Regions from separate parts of the Rhizobium sp. NRK18 genome, predicted to be linked through region 2. Evidence: predicted binding sites of a transcription regulator. Region 2 holds the regulator's gene; each other region holds the start of a gene.
The links. The regulator LexA, encoded in region 2, represses DNA repair genes until DNA is damaged. The targets are predictions, from matches to a motif close to TGTTCNNNNTGTGTTCNG.
Positions count from the first base shown of each region.

Region 1: a site for LexA is predicted at 939-956, ahead of NN662_RS14810 (PA0069 family radical SAM protein). Genes of this name have one in related genera too.
Region 3: a site for LexA is predicted at 1,272-1,289, ahead of NN662_RS16820 (DNA recombination protein RmuC). Genes of this name have one in related genera too.

Region 1 is NZ_JANFMV010000001.1:3,124,256-3,126,520, forward strand. Features, by position in the region: gene moaB (molybdenum cofactor biosynthesis protein B) at 1-341, shown strand, start outside; gene NN662_RS14805 (glycosyltransferase) at 363-887, opposite strand; gene NN662_RS14810 (PA0069 family radical SAM protein) at 1,023-2,180, shown strand.
Region 2 is NZ_JANFMV010000001.1:2,226,703-2,228,967, reverse strand. Features, by position in the region: gene NN662_RS10395 (ComEC/Rec2 family competence protein) at 1-1,121, shown strand, start outside; gene lexA (transcriptional repressor LexA) at 1,115-1,825, opposite strand; gene NN662_RS10385 (ArnT family glycosyltransferase) at 1,971-2,265, opposite strand, start outside.
Region 3 is NZ_JANFMV010000001.1:3,545,057-3,547,321, forward strand. Features, by position in the region: gene NN662_RS16815 (methyl-accepting chemotaxis protein) at 1-1,050, opposite strand, end outside; gene NN662_RS16820 (DNA recombination protein RmuC) at 1,343-2,265, shown strand, end outside.

The DNA of each region.
Region 1 (2,265 bases), 900 kb from region 2:
TTTCGGCCGACATTGACGTGGTGATCACCACCGGCGGTACCGGCTTTACCGGCCGCGACGTGACGCCGGAGGCGCTGGAGCCTCTGTTCGAAAAGCGCATGGACGGATTTTCGGAGGTCTTCCACCGCATTTCCTACGACAAGATCGGCACGTCGACGATCCAGTCGCGGGCAACCGGCGGCGTGGCGAACGCCACCTTCATCTTCGTGCTGCCGGGCTCGCCGGGCGCCTGCAAGGATGCCTGGGACGGCATTCTGAAGGCGCAGCTCGACTATCGCCACATGCCCTGCAATTTCGTGGAAATCATGCCGCGCCTCGACGAGCATCTGCGCCGCGGCTGACGCATCGGCGCCAGGCCCGCCTCAGGCCGCCCGCGCGGCCCGCGCCACCCATGAGGGGATGACTTCGCTGCTCAACGTCTTTGCCTTCCCGCTGGCGGCGACATCGGCCAGATGCTTGCCGGAGCGGACGAGATCCAACGCCTGACGCTTCGGGATGAGGAAGCCGTATTCCAGCGGCTTGCGACCGCGGCGAAATCGCTTGAGGAACGGCAGGCGGTAATTGCGCGATGGGGAGAAACGGGCCGGCAGCTTGTTCAGCGACAGATATTCCAGGAGCTCCTCGACCCAGCCCGTCTGCGGCCGCGCGCCCGGTTCGAGCAGCAATATCCACTCGCCGCGCGCCTTGCTGACGACGTCGCCCAGATCCCAGTTCTCATGATAACGGCAGCCTGCGGCTTCCGCGACCCGGGACGACCCGTCCTGCGAGCCGCGATCGAGCACCACGACGTCGCTCACCAATCCTTCGACAGCTCCGGCAACCAGCACCGACAGGGTCTGCGCCAATTCCGGTTCCTGATCCTGGCATTCCATGATGACTGTCAACATGGTTTATGAATATCGCGCTGCACAACCGAATGCCACAAAAAAATAACGATATGTACTTGCTTTGTTCTCATTCGGCGGTTACCAATTGGAACAGAGACGAGGGAACAAGCAGATTCCCTTAACGGAGAAGTCCCAATGGCAAGCTTGTACCATTCGGGGCAGGACGCTTTTGCGCCTGCCCATACGGCTGATATTGCCAATTCGCTGATCAAGACGTCCGGCCTGCGGATCGACATCGATCGCCGCAAGGGACGTGGCGCCGGACTGAACCCCGGCGGCCGCTTCGAGAAGCACGAGACCGTCAGCTTCGACGATGGCTGGAGCACGCTTGAAGACCTGCCGGCGTTCAAGACCGACGTGCAGGTGGAGAAGCCACGTTCCATCATCACCCGCAACGAGTCCCCCGACATACCCTTCGACCGGTCCGTCAATCCGTACCGGGGTTGCGAACATGGCTGCATCTACTGTTTCGCCCGGCCGACGCATGCCTTCATGGGACTGTCTCCGGGTGTGGAGTTCGAATCGAAGCTGTTTGCCAAGCCGGATGCCGCCAAGCTTCTGGAGCGCGAGATTTCGAAGCCGGGCTACAAGCCGCGGGCGATCGCCATCGGCACCAATACCGATCCCTATCAGCCGGTCGAGAAGGAATGGCGGATCATGCGCCAGATCCTCGAAGTGCTGCTGGCCGCCAGCCATCCGGTCGGCATCGTCACCAAGTCGGCGATGGTGATGCGCGACATCGATCTCCTGTCGAAGCTCGCCGAGAAGGGGCTCGCCAAGGTGACGATCTCGGTGACGACACTGGACAGGAAGCTGGCACGGGCGATGGAGCCGCGCGCGGCAACGCCGGCCAGGCGGCTGGAGACGATCAAGGCATTGTCGGATGCCGGCATTCCGACGGGCATCCTGACGGCGCCGATCATTCCAGCGCTCAACGACCACGAGATCGAGCGCCTGCTCGATTCCGGCAAGGCGGCCGGTGCCAGCGAGGCCGGCTACGTGCTGCTGCGCCTGCCGCTGGAGGTAAGCCCCCTCTTCCGCGACTGGCTGCTGCAGCATTACCCGGACCGCTACCGTCATGTCATGTCGCTGGTGCGCTCGATGCGCGGCGGCAAGGATTACGATGCCGAATTCGGGAAGCGGATGAAGGGCGCCGGTCCCTATGCCTGGCAGATCAGCCGGCGCTTCGAACTGGCGACCAAGCGGCTCGGCCTTGCCCGCCGGCAGATGCCGCTGCGCGATGACCTGTTCGTTCCGCCAAACGGCGGCGGCGTGCAGCTGTCGCTGCTCTAGACATTACAGCTTTCCGGGAGGTTCCGCCTGCCTCTCCTCCCGGATAGCCCCCGGATGCCGCCAGGATGCGTTCCCGTTCCACCCG
Region 2 (2,265 bases):
CCCTGGCCGCGAAGGCCGGCGGCTTTGTGTCGGCGCTGGCGCTCACATCGGCGATCGGCGGTGTGGCGACAGCGATCTTCAGCCTCGAGCATTTCCACCGCCTCGCTCCCTATGGACTTGTCGCCAATCTCGTCGCCATGCCGGTCGTCACCTTCGTGGTGATGCCGGCCGGGCTGGTTTCGGTCCTCGCCATGCCGTTCGGTCTCGAAGACTGGCCGCTTCGCCTGATGGGCGTCGGCCTCGACATGGTCATCGCCGTGGCAAAGGAGGTTACCAGCTGGGGCGGCGGCGTGTCGCCCGGCCGCCTGCCGCCCTATGCCTTCGAACTTTCCGTCGCCGGTTTCCTGCTCCTCGTGCTGCTGCGCAGCCGGCTGCGCTATCTCGGTCTGCCGCCAATGGTCGCGGCGGTTGCGTTGATCGCTGTCGGGGCGAAGCCTTCTGTTCCGGCCTTGATCATCAGCGAGGACGGCAGCCTGGGAGCCATGATTGCCGGTGGAGGACTGGAAATGAACCGCGGCCGCCCGCCATCCTTCATCTTCGAGCAATGGCAGCGGGCACTGGCCATGCCGAAAGGCGAGGGGCCGGACATGCTAACGGGAACAGGTCCGGATCCGCCCAAGACTGAGAAAGGCGATCCGGTGCGGTTGCCAACCGCGGCATTGAAAGCCGAGCGCCTGGCGATGGAAGAAGCCTTGAAGCCTGAGAGCAATCGCTTCCATTGCCGGAAAGCCGCATGGTGCGCCGCTCAGTTCATGGCGTCGGATGGACCCGCACTCAGGGTGGTGACAGTGGAGAAGCCCGCTTTTGCCGGGCCCGCCTGTGATATCGCCGATCTGGTCATCGCGCCATTCCGTCTCGGCTTTGATACCTGCCGTTCCGGCGCGGCATTGATCAGCGCGGAAAGGCTGCGGCAAACCGGCTCGATCGAACTGCATGTGCTGCCTGACGGCAACGGCTTCGAGGTGAAAACCGCACTCGGTTCCACCGACCGGCCTTGGACCCGACACCGATACTACGACTGGCGAACAAACAGCTTCGTGAGCCCGGAGGAACCTGCCACCTGGCATCTCGTGCCGCGTTCGCACGATAGGGATGCGGACATGCGTGTCACCGGTCAGTGATAGCGGCGAATGAGGCCGACCAGCTTGCCCTGAACCTTGACCCGGTCCGATGCGAAGATACGCGTTTCGTAGGCCGGGTTGGCGGCTTCCAGCGCGATCGACGCGCCCTTGCGGCGGAAGCGCTTGAGCGTTGCTTCTTCGTCGTCGACGAGAGCGACGACGATCTCGCCCGGATTGGCGCTGCTGACATTCTTGATGATGACGGTATCGCCATCGAGGATGCCGGCCTCGATCATTGAGTCGCCCTTGACCTCCAGAGCGTAGTGCTCGCCGGAGCCCAGCATTTCCATCGGAACCGACAGGCTGTGCGTATTGTTCTGGATGGCGGAGATCGGCACACCGGCAGCAATGCGGCCCATGACCGGGACACTGACGGTGTCGTTGGCCGGTTCCGGCGCCTTGGGGGCGGGAACCGGTTTCGGCTTGCCGAGACTGCCTTCGATGACGCTCGGCGAAAAGCCGCGTCGCGGCTGCAGGCTCGGCGAGTAGGCTTCGGGAAGCTTGATGACTTCCAGCGCACGCGCCCGGTTCGGCAGGCGCCGGATGAAGCCGCGCTCCTCGAGTGCCGTGATCAGCCGGTGAATGCCGGATTTGGACGCGAGATTGAGCGCATCCTTCATCTCGTCGAAGGATGGCGGAACGCCGGATTCCTTCATCCGCTCGTGAATGAAGAGAAGCAGTTCCTGTTGCTTTCGCGTCAGCATGAATCGGCACCTTCCAGAATCATGAAACAAATACAGAACGGACACTATATGTTCCCACTGTGTTCCGCAAGTGCCTAAAATAGCGTGAAGATCCGGGAGTTCGGCGACGCTGGCCGCAAATTTGTCTTTCGTGGAGGTGTCTGCGCTATTGATCCGCAGCGATTGCGATATATGCCTTCTCGGCTTCCCTTGCCTTCGTCTCGGCAAGCGATCCGTTCAAGACAGCACTCAGCAGCACGCGCGGATCGATCTTGCGCCATCCGCCGCTGACCACCTTGATCCGGTAACCCTGGGCAGCCAGTATCTCGGCTTCCTCAGGCTTGAGGGTGACGATAATCGGGTAATTGTCGTCCGGGTCCCTATCGCCCAATTGACTGCGCTGCAGGAACGGGCGTGCGGTTCCGCTGTGGAGGCGCGCTTCCGAGGCGACAATATCCGCT
Region 3 (2,265 bases), 1.3 Mb from region 2:
GCCGGCATTCAGTGCCAGCAGGTTGGTCTGGAAGGCGATCTCGTCGATGACGCCGATGATCTTGGAGATCTCGTCGGATGATTTCTCGATCTCGCCCATCGCGGTCACTGCCTGCCGCACGACGGTGCCGGAGGTTTCCGCCTCGGTGAGCGCCGCCTTGACCGCGCCGGATGCCTTGGCGGCGCCATCGGCGGTCGTCGTCACGTTCTGCGTCAGCTCATGCAGCGCGGCCGTGCTTTCCTCGAGGCCTGCGGCCTGCTGTTCGGTGCGGTGTGCCAGATCGTCGGCCGATTCGGAGATGCCGGTCGTCTCGCTCAGGATGCGCTCGGCGGCGCTTCTCACCGTGCCGATCGTCTCGCGCAGCCCGTCCAGGGCCTGGTTGTAGTCGACGACCATCTTGGCGAAGTTGCCGGGCAGGCCTTCCGGCAGCCGTGCCTCGAGGTCGCCTTCGGAGAGCGCGTCGAGCGCCTTGGTGAGTTCGGCCAGCGCCGAGGCCTGCTCGGCTTCCGCAATCCGCTTGGCCTCTTCGGCCTCGGCGCGTTCGCGTGCCAGAATGTCGAGATAGACGGAAATGGAATAGTCCATGTCCAGAAGCGCTGCCTTGACCACAGCGCCGATCTCTTCGGCCAGCCGGGAAGACTTGCCCTTGCCGAAGCGGCTCGGCCAGCGCTTGTCGACGAGCGCCTTCACGAGCTGGTCCATGAGGACGGCATAGCCGCCGATGTACCAGCGCGGCTCCAGGCCGATGCGGGCATGGGCGCGACCGACGGCGGTCACACCGTCGACATAGCTCTCGTCATACTTTGCGTCGGCAACGATCGACCAGTGCTCCATCTGGCGCTTCTTGGCACCGGCGACGTGAGCGTCGTTGCGGAAGAAGGCGGCCGTGTGCGGCGTCGTCTTGACCTTGGCGTAGAACGTATCCAGTGCAGGGCCGATCGATTCGCGGATGACCTCGCTGACGTCCTGCAGGCTCTGCCTGGCATTCTGATCGAGGCCCACAAATTGCAGTCTGTCTGCGAGATCGGAATTGCCTGCCTGTCCTGTCATGTCCCATGCTCCGAATTGAAGGCCGTGGCCATCCGGCCCGGACCCGCGTCTGCGTAACATTCAATATCGCGGCGGGTTCTTTAATTTTTGCTAAATTAAATAAATGCTATACAGAACATCACTAGATCTTGGGATTCCCTGAAAACCCAAGGCTGCATTGCGAATATGCGTTCTCCCTTAACGATTGGTTGAGCATCCGGGCGAGATATAGCCCGCAGATTTGTTCACTATTTGATCTCTATCGTCAGGCATGCGATAGTGCGGACCAGACTCACGAGAGCCCTTGACCACCATGCCTCGCCTGAATGCGCTTACCGGACTGGATCCGACCACCGTCATGATCGCGGTCGCCGGCACTGCGGTGCTCGCCGCCCTTTTACTGCTCATGATCATGGTGAGGACACGCGGCAAGGCGATCCGTGAGCAGCAGGCGGCTCGCGCGCAGATGGTGGAACTCTTGCGCAGCCAGACGGAGATGCAGGGACGGCTCGCCGCCATGGCGGACGTCTTCGGCACGCGCCAGCAGGAGCTCAACCACGCCATCGGCCACCGCCTCGACGGCATGGCGCACCGGCTCGGCACGTCGATCAACGAGCAGACGCGGGCGACCGGCGACAATCTGCGCAAGCTGCAGGAACGGCTCGCCGTCATCGACGCGGCACAGAACAATATCCAGACGCTCGCCAAGGACGTCGTCGGGCTGCAGGCGATCCTCTCCAACAAGCAGACGCGCGGCGCCTTCGGTCAGGCGCGCATGGAGGCGATCATCGCCGACGGCCTGCCGATGGGCGGCTATCAGTTTCAGGCGACGCTTTCAAATGGCTCGCGCCCCGACTGCACGGTCACCATGCCGAACGGTGCGCCGGCGCTCGTCATCGATGCGAAGTTTCCGCTGGAAGGCTGGAACGCCATGCGCGATGCGGGCCATCCGGACGACCGCAAGGTGCGCGCCACACAGTTCCGGCGCGATCTCGAGACCCACATCCGCGACATTGCGGAGAAATACCTGATCGCCGGCGAAACGCAGGACATGGCGTTTCTGTTCGTGCCGTCCGAATCGATCTTCGCCAGCATTCACGAGGAGTTCGAGGCCGTCGTGCAGAAGGCCCAGCGCAGCCGGGTGATCATCGTCTCGCCGTCGCTCCTGATGCTGTCGATCCAAGTCATCCAGGCGATGCTGAAAGACCAGCGCATGCGCGAGCAGGCGCATCTGAT